DNA from 2 places in the Massilia sp. Soil_C_3 genome. Region 2 is predicted to be linked to the other one. Evidence: predicted binding sites of a transcription regulator. Region 2 holds the regulator's gene; the other holds the start of a gene.
What was found. The regulator FNR, encoded in region 2, switches genes on or off when oxygen is low (the NO sensors DNR and NnrR bind a similar motif). The targets are predictions, from matches to a motif close to TTGATNNNNATCAA.
Positions count from the first base shown of each region.

Region 1: AC3A6F_RS25060 (universal stress protein) is a predicted target of FNR. The motif match lies at 1,658-1,671, and genes of this name have one in related genera.

Region 1 is NZ_JBDGJG010000016.1:37,742-41,146, reverse strand. It holds gene AC3A6F_RS25065 (response regulator) at 380-1,024, opposite strand; gene AC3A6F_RS25060 (universal stress protein) at 1,116-1,583, opposite strand; gene AC3A6F_RS25055 (protein phosphatase CheZ) at 1,972-2,841, shown strand; gene AC3A6F_RS25050 (chemotaxis protein CheA) at 2,841-3,405, shown strand, end outside.
Region 2 is NZ_JBDGJG010000008.1:300,572-303,976, forward strand. It holds gene AC3A6F_RS18480 (formate dehydrogenase subunit alpha) at 1-692, opposite strand, end outside; gene AC3A6F_RS18485 (formate dehydrogenase) at 711-944, opposite strand; gene AC3A6F_RS18490 (TorD/DmsD family molecular chaperone) at 931-1,617, opposite strand; gene fnr (fumarate/nitrate reduction transcriptional regulator Fnr) at 1,859-2,620, shown strand; gene AC3A6F_RS18500 (AraC family transcriptional regulator) at 2,625-3,383, shown strand.

The DNA of each region.
Region 1 (3,405 bases), on a different contig from region 2:
GACGGTGGCTGGGACTGCATGCTCATCTCCGGTAAGGGAACTCAGGTTTCACGCGATCCCGGCGGCACGGCAGTGCGGTAGCGCGTCTGCCATGCCATGGTTTTATATGGCTGACGCCGTGACTTGGATCGCAAGCAAGTCGAAACGCTGAATTCAGTATGCCAACACGAGTCCGGCACGAATATCAGCGTTGCCTGAATATGTAGGTAGGACAGATGGTGCGGTCGTAGGAATACTCCTACCACCAAGAACGCTGCACGAATGGCGGAAGGTGGCAGAACGGAAACAGACGGGGTGTGACGCGGTGGCGGAGCCAGCCGGGGATATGGGGCATGCGCCGCACGAAAACCACGCGCGGCGGTCAAAGAAAATCAGCGTGTCACGCCTTTAGTGGCGACAACAGGCGGTGTGCGACGGCATATTGCACCATCTCGGACAGCGAGCTCATGCCCATTTTCTGCATGATGCGGGTCTTGTGGGTGCTGACGGTTTTTACCGACAGGTGCAGGCCGTTGGCGATCTCGGTGATCGACTTGCCGCTCACCAAAAGCGAAAATACCTCGAATTCGCGGTCTGACAACTGCTTGTGCAACAATTGTTCGCTTGGCGCCATGATGTTCAGCGCCAATTGTTCGGCTACTTCGGTACTGATGTAGGGACGCCCAGAGGCGACCTTGCGGATCGCTCCCACCAGCTGCGTGCCCGCGCTTTCCTTGGTGAGATAGCCCTGGGCGCCGGCCCGGATCGCGCGCACCGCGTACTGCTCTTCCTCGTGCATGGTGAGGATCAGGATGGCCAGCTTGGGCGCCTCGCTGCGCACCTGCCGGATCAGGTCGACGCCGCTGCGGCCGGGCATGGACAGGTCGAGCAGCAGCAGGTCGAAGCCGCCATGGCGTACCAGCGACAATACTTCGAAGCCATTGGTGGCTTCGCCCACGATGTCGACTTCCTCGGCGCCGTCCAGGATGCGCTTGAGGCCCTCGCGCATGATCGTGTGGTCATCGGCGATGACGATTCTTACCATTATCGATTCCCTTGAACCTGAAGCGGTTTCCTACCCTGGATCAGCGAAAAAACTATTGTAGCCGTAAATACACGGGCGCGGGGTGGCGGGGTCAAGAAGCCGCCGGTTCGGCGATCAGGCGGTGCACCAGCACCGGCTTGGTCGTGTGCGACAACACCTTGTTGGTGACGCTGCCCAGCAGTAGCTGGTTCCAGCCGCTGCGGCCGTGCGAGCCCATGAAGATCAGGTCGCAACCTTCCTGCTCGGCGACATCGACGATCTTGAGCGCCGCCGAATCGGAAAACGCCGTCATGCACTGGCAGTGGAGGAGAGCGCTGGCGCAGGAGCGGGTGATCTTGCCCATGTATTCCTCGCCCATGCGCCGCATCTGGGCGATGTATTCCTCTTCGCTCGGGTAGGCGGGCGGGATGATCTCGACGTACACGGGATACTGGTACTCGGGGGCGACGAACAGGGCCAGCACCTCGGCGCCCATCTGTTGCGCAAATTTGACGCCGGCGCAGGCGGTGTGCTGCGACACGGCCGAACCGTCGGTGGTGATCAGGATCTTGCGGTACATGGTTGGTTCCTCCTACTTGGCCACGCACATTCAGACGACACAGTGCAGGATGGCGATTTCTGAGACGCAAACAGTTGAGTTCCATCAAATGAACGCAAGCTGCCGCGATGCGACACTAAACCTGGAAAACTGACCTGCGATTACAAAATACAACACCGACCTTATTAAAAGCATCAGGAACACCCGGTTTTAATTGTCGCGGAATTAAGTTTCCTTGTCCATTTTGTTGCATTGCCTTCTCTGAGATTTACCTACGGCAACCACGCTGCTACACTCGCTTCAATTACTCCACCGAAACTTAACCGGCCTAACCGGCCCGGTGGACGCAGCAGAACCCCCGGATTGCAGAGCTGATTGCTCATTTATACATTATGGAGAAGCAGGGATTATGACCGACGCCGCTGACGATTTCGACGCACTATTCGAGGAAGTGGCGGCGCAGCGCACCAGCGCACCGCCCGGCCCCTCCGCAGCGACCGAGCCGGCCCCGGCCGCCGCCAGCAACGACGAGGACGACCTGGAATCCTTGTTCGACCAGGTATCGGCCACCGCCGCCCCGGCCGTCGCCGCCGTGGCTGCCACCGCTGTCGTCGCCACTGTCGCGCCGGCGGCGCCCGCAGCCGCACCGGCCGAGGATAGCCACGAAGGCGGCATGTTCGAACGCCTGGGCGGCATCGTCCGCCTGCTGCACGACTCGCTGCGCGAACTGGGTTACGACAAGGCGCTGACCGAGGCGTCGTCGCAGATCGTCGACGCCCAGGACCGCCTGGAATACGTCGCCACCCTGACCGAACAGGCCGCCAACAAGGTGCTCAACACCCTGGACGAGGGCATGCCGGCGCAAGACCAGCTGCAAAAGCAGGCCAAGGACATGGAAACCCGCTGGGCCGACCTGTTCGAAGGCAGGATGAGCCTGGACGAGTTCAAGGCCCTGGCTGGCGATTCGCGCCAGTTCGCGGCGCGCGTCAATGAAGCGACCGAAGCCGAGCGCGCACGCCTGCTCGAGATCATGATGGCCCAGGACTTCCAGGACATCACCGGTCAGCTGATCAAGAAGGTCGTCAAGATCACGCAGACCGTCGAGAGCGAGCTGGCCCAGCTGCTGCGCGACAACGCGCCTCCTGATGTCAAGGAAAAGCTGGCCAAGAAAGAACAGGAGCAGCCTGCGCCCGTGCAACTGATGCAGGGCCCATCGGTGCCGGATGCGGCGCTGAACCAGGACAATGTTGACGATCTACTTGCCGATCTGGGATTCTAATGGACGATATGCTGAAGGATTTCGTCGTCGAGGCGATGGATCTGGCGGTAAACGTAGAAGAGCACCTGCTGCGCCTCGAACGCGACCCCGAGAATAAGGAAACGCTGAACGCGGTGTTCCGGTCGTTCCACACGATCAAGGGCGGCGCCGGCTTCATGGGCCTGCCCGCGCTGGTGGCGGCCTGCCACCTGACCGAGAACCTGTTCGACGCGCTGCGCACCGGCGCCGCGCCGGTGACGCCGCTCGCGATCGAAGCGGCGCTGCAGGCTTCGGGCTTCGTGGCCGACCAGCTCGGTGACCTGAACAACGGCACGCCGCCGGAAGGCCTGGCGCAGATGCCGGGCGACCTCGAGCGCATCCTGATGGACGCGATCGAAGGCAAGGACAATGCGCCGGCGCCTGCCGCCGCCGCGCCGGTCGCTCCCGCCCCGGTCGCGACCGCCGCGCCGGCCGTGGTTGCGGCCCCGGCTGCGACCGATGCCGATGGCCTCGATTGGGCCGGCATGTACAACGCTGTGGTGCCGGCGGCGAACGCCATCGGCGCCAACGCCGATGTTGCCGCTG
Region 2 (3,405 bases):
ATCGAGATCGGGTGCGCCTCGGCCGGATTGGAGCCGATGAACAGCACCGCCTTACTGTGGTGCAGGTCATTGAACGAGTTGGTCATCGCACCGTAACCGAAGGTCTGGGCCACGCCGGCAACGGTGGTCGAGTGACAGATGCGGGCCTGGTGGTCGCAGTTGTTGGTGCCGAAAAACGACACCCATTTGCGCAGCAGGTAGGCTTGCTCGTTATTGTGCTTGGAGCTGCCGATCACCATCAGCGCATCGGGCCCGGCTTCCTTGCGCAGCTGCAGCAACTTGTCGCCGATCTCCCCGATTGCCTGGTCCCAGGAGATGCGCTGGTACTTGCCATTGACCAGCTTCATCGGATAGCGCAGGCGGTGCTCGCCGAAGGCGTGCTCGCGCACCGACGCGCCCTTGGCGCAGTGGGCGCCCATATTGATCGGCGAATCGAAGGCGGCCTCTTGCCGCACCCAGACGCCGTTGGCGACGACCGCATCGACCGAGCAGCCGACCGAGCAGTGGCTGCAGACGGTGCGCTTGACCACGGTCGGCACCGGGGTATCGGGTACCGGGTCGGCCTGGGCCGGTTCGATCACGTTCAACGGCAGGTGGCGCGCCAGGGCGCCGGCGCCGGCGGCAACGCCAGCCCCGACCAGGAAGCGGCGCCGTTTCAACGCGCTGTCGCGCGTGGACTTGACCAGTGACATATCGATTCCTCTGCTTGCCTACCAGTAGGCGGCGGTCTCGTAATAGCGGCGGATGTGATCCGTCTCGTGGTAGCCGCGCTTGACCTTGGGGTCGGGCGCGGCCGGGGCGGCCTGTGGCGCCGCGGTCGCCGGGGCGGCGGCAGCGGCCACCACCAGCGCGCCCAGCGGGGCGGCTTTCAGGAAGCCGCGCCGCGCCGGGTCGGGCCGGTCCTGGCCGGGATCCTGCTGGACTCGTGGATCATGCTTGTTCATCGGTGTCCTCTCCTACTCCAAAGCTTTCCGCCTCGATTGCCAGGAACGCCTGTGCGAAGCGGGCGACCAGGCGGTAATAGTTGGCGTCGTCGGCATTGGCGATGTCGTCCAGCGCGCGCATGCACCAGGAGCCGATGTGGGCCTCGAAGAAGCGGCGCTGCACGTCCAGCGGCTGGCGCCGGATGCCGGGCGCGCCGGCCACCAGCACGCGCATGGTCTCGCACAGCGCGCCGAGGTGGTCTTCGAACTCGCCCCGCCCCTGTATGCGCGCCAGGCCAAGCCGGGCCAGGTCTTCGCGCAGGTGCGCCAGCGGCGTGTCGTTCATGTAGCCGGCCAGGTAGCGCGAGCCATACGGGTCGACCGGCGGGGTGCCGACGCTGACGAACAGCGCGCTGAATTCATCGTGGACGAGCCGGGGGTCCATCACGCCGGACGCCACGGTCAGTTGATCCCAGGCGCGTTCGAGCGCCGGGTCGCCGCCCTCAGCCAGGATGGGATCGCTGGATGCGAGCGCATCGAGCAGCGCCGCGTCGGGCGCGGCCAGCAGCAGGCGGGAGAGCAAGGCATACAGATCCGCCCTGGCCTGGTCTTCGCCGCCCGGCGGCAGGTCCGGGCGCGCGATTGCGGTGGCAAAGGCGCTGCGATCGGACACGGTCTCAGTAGTTGATGACACTGGGGATCACTCCAGTTGTTCAATTTATATGGCAGTGTAGGCCTCGATTGATATTGAGTGCGCACAGTTGCGTTTAAGGCTAAATGAACCCGGTATGGGTGAGCAGGGGCGCCGAACGACCGGAACGCAACGGAACGCAACGGAGTTGTTTCTCAATTGCAAATAAATGGCATGTGTTTGTCGAGATTGACGCTTCAACACGTCTATAATCGCGGTGTACCGAACCAAGCGACCATCCCTCATGAGCCAGACCCTGTCCCGGCAAGCCGAGCCGCCACTCAATATCCACGCCCTCAAATCCTGCGCCCAGTGCAGCATGCACCAGCTGTGCCTGCCGATGGGCCTCGAAGACGCCGACATCGACCGCCTGGACAAGATCATCGGCCGCCGTCGCCGCCTGGAGCGCGACGAGCGCCTGTACAGCGTCGGCGAATCGTTCCGCAACCTGTACGCGGTGCGCTTCGGCCACTTCAAGACCTATCAGGTGAATGCCGCCGGTGAAGCCCAGATCACTGGCTTCCAGATGGCCGGCGAGCTGCTGGGCATGGATGCGATCAGTGGCACCCACCATTGCGACGCGGTGGCGCTGGAAGATTCCGAGGTGTGCGAGATCCCGTTCGCGCGCCTGGAAGACCTGTTCGGCGAAGTGCCGACCCTGCTGCGCCACTTCCACCGCATCATGAGCCAGGAAATCACGCGCGAGCAGAACGTCATGCTCCTGCTCGGCAATATGCGCGCCGAGCAGCGCTTCGCCGTGTTCCTGGTCAACCTGTCGGCGCGCTATGCCACCCGAGGCTATTCGGCCAACCGCTTCCAGCTGCGCATGTCGCGCGAAGACATCGGCAACTACCTGGGCCTGACGATCGAAAGCATCAGCCGCCTGCTGTCGCGCTTTAAAAAGCAGGGCTGGCTCGAGGTCGACAAGCGCGAAGTCACCCTGCTCGATCCGGTCAAGCTGAAGGCGCTGGCGGCCGGCACCGACGTGTGCAGCCCGATGGCCTGACAGCATGACGCCGCTGCCGTCGTGCGACCTGCACCTGCGCAGCTACGACCGCGTGCACTGGGGCGACCGCCACGACTTCGCCCAGCTGGTGCTGCCGGTGCACGGCGAAGTCGTGCTCGACATCGAAGAGCGGCGCGGCCGCCTCGATCCCCTGCATGGCGCGCTGGTGGCGCCCGGCGCCTGGCATGCGCAGTCGAGCCCGGGCGCGAATGATTCCCTGATCGTCGACGTCGACGGCGCCGCCTTCGGCGACGGTCCCTGGCAGCGCCTGCTCGAGCGGCCCTTCGTCACGCTCGGCCCTGCGGCGCGCAAGCTGGTCGAGTTCATGGGACTGATGGCCCGTGAATCCGCGCCGGCCCGATCGCTGGTGCACGGCTGGGTGCCGCTGCTGCTCGACACCCTGAGCCTGGACGCGCCGCGCGCCACCTCGCGCCTGGCGGCCCTGCTGGCGCGCATCGAGGCCGCGCCCGGCCTGGCCTGGAGCACCGAATCGATGGCGCGCGCCGCCAACCTGAGCGTCAGCCGCCTGCACGCGCTGTTTCGCGAAGAGATGGACAGCACCCCACATGCCTGGCTGCTGGGCTGCCGCCTGGATTGCGCACGCGGCCTGTTGACCCACAGCGCGCGCAGCGTGGCCGACATCGCCCTGGCCTGCGGCTTCTCGGACCAGGCCAGCCTGACGCGGGCGATGCGCCGCGTGTTCGACACCACGCCCGCCGCCTATCGGCGTGCGGGTCAGGAGAAGTCGCCAAAACCGCAGTAGTCCCGGCCAAGACCAGGGGCAG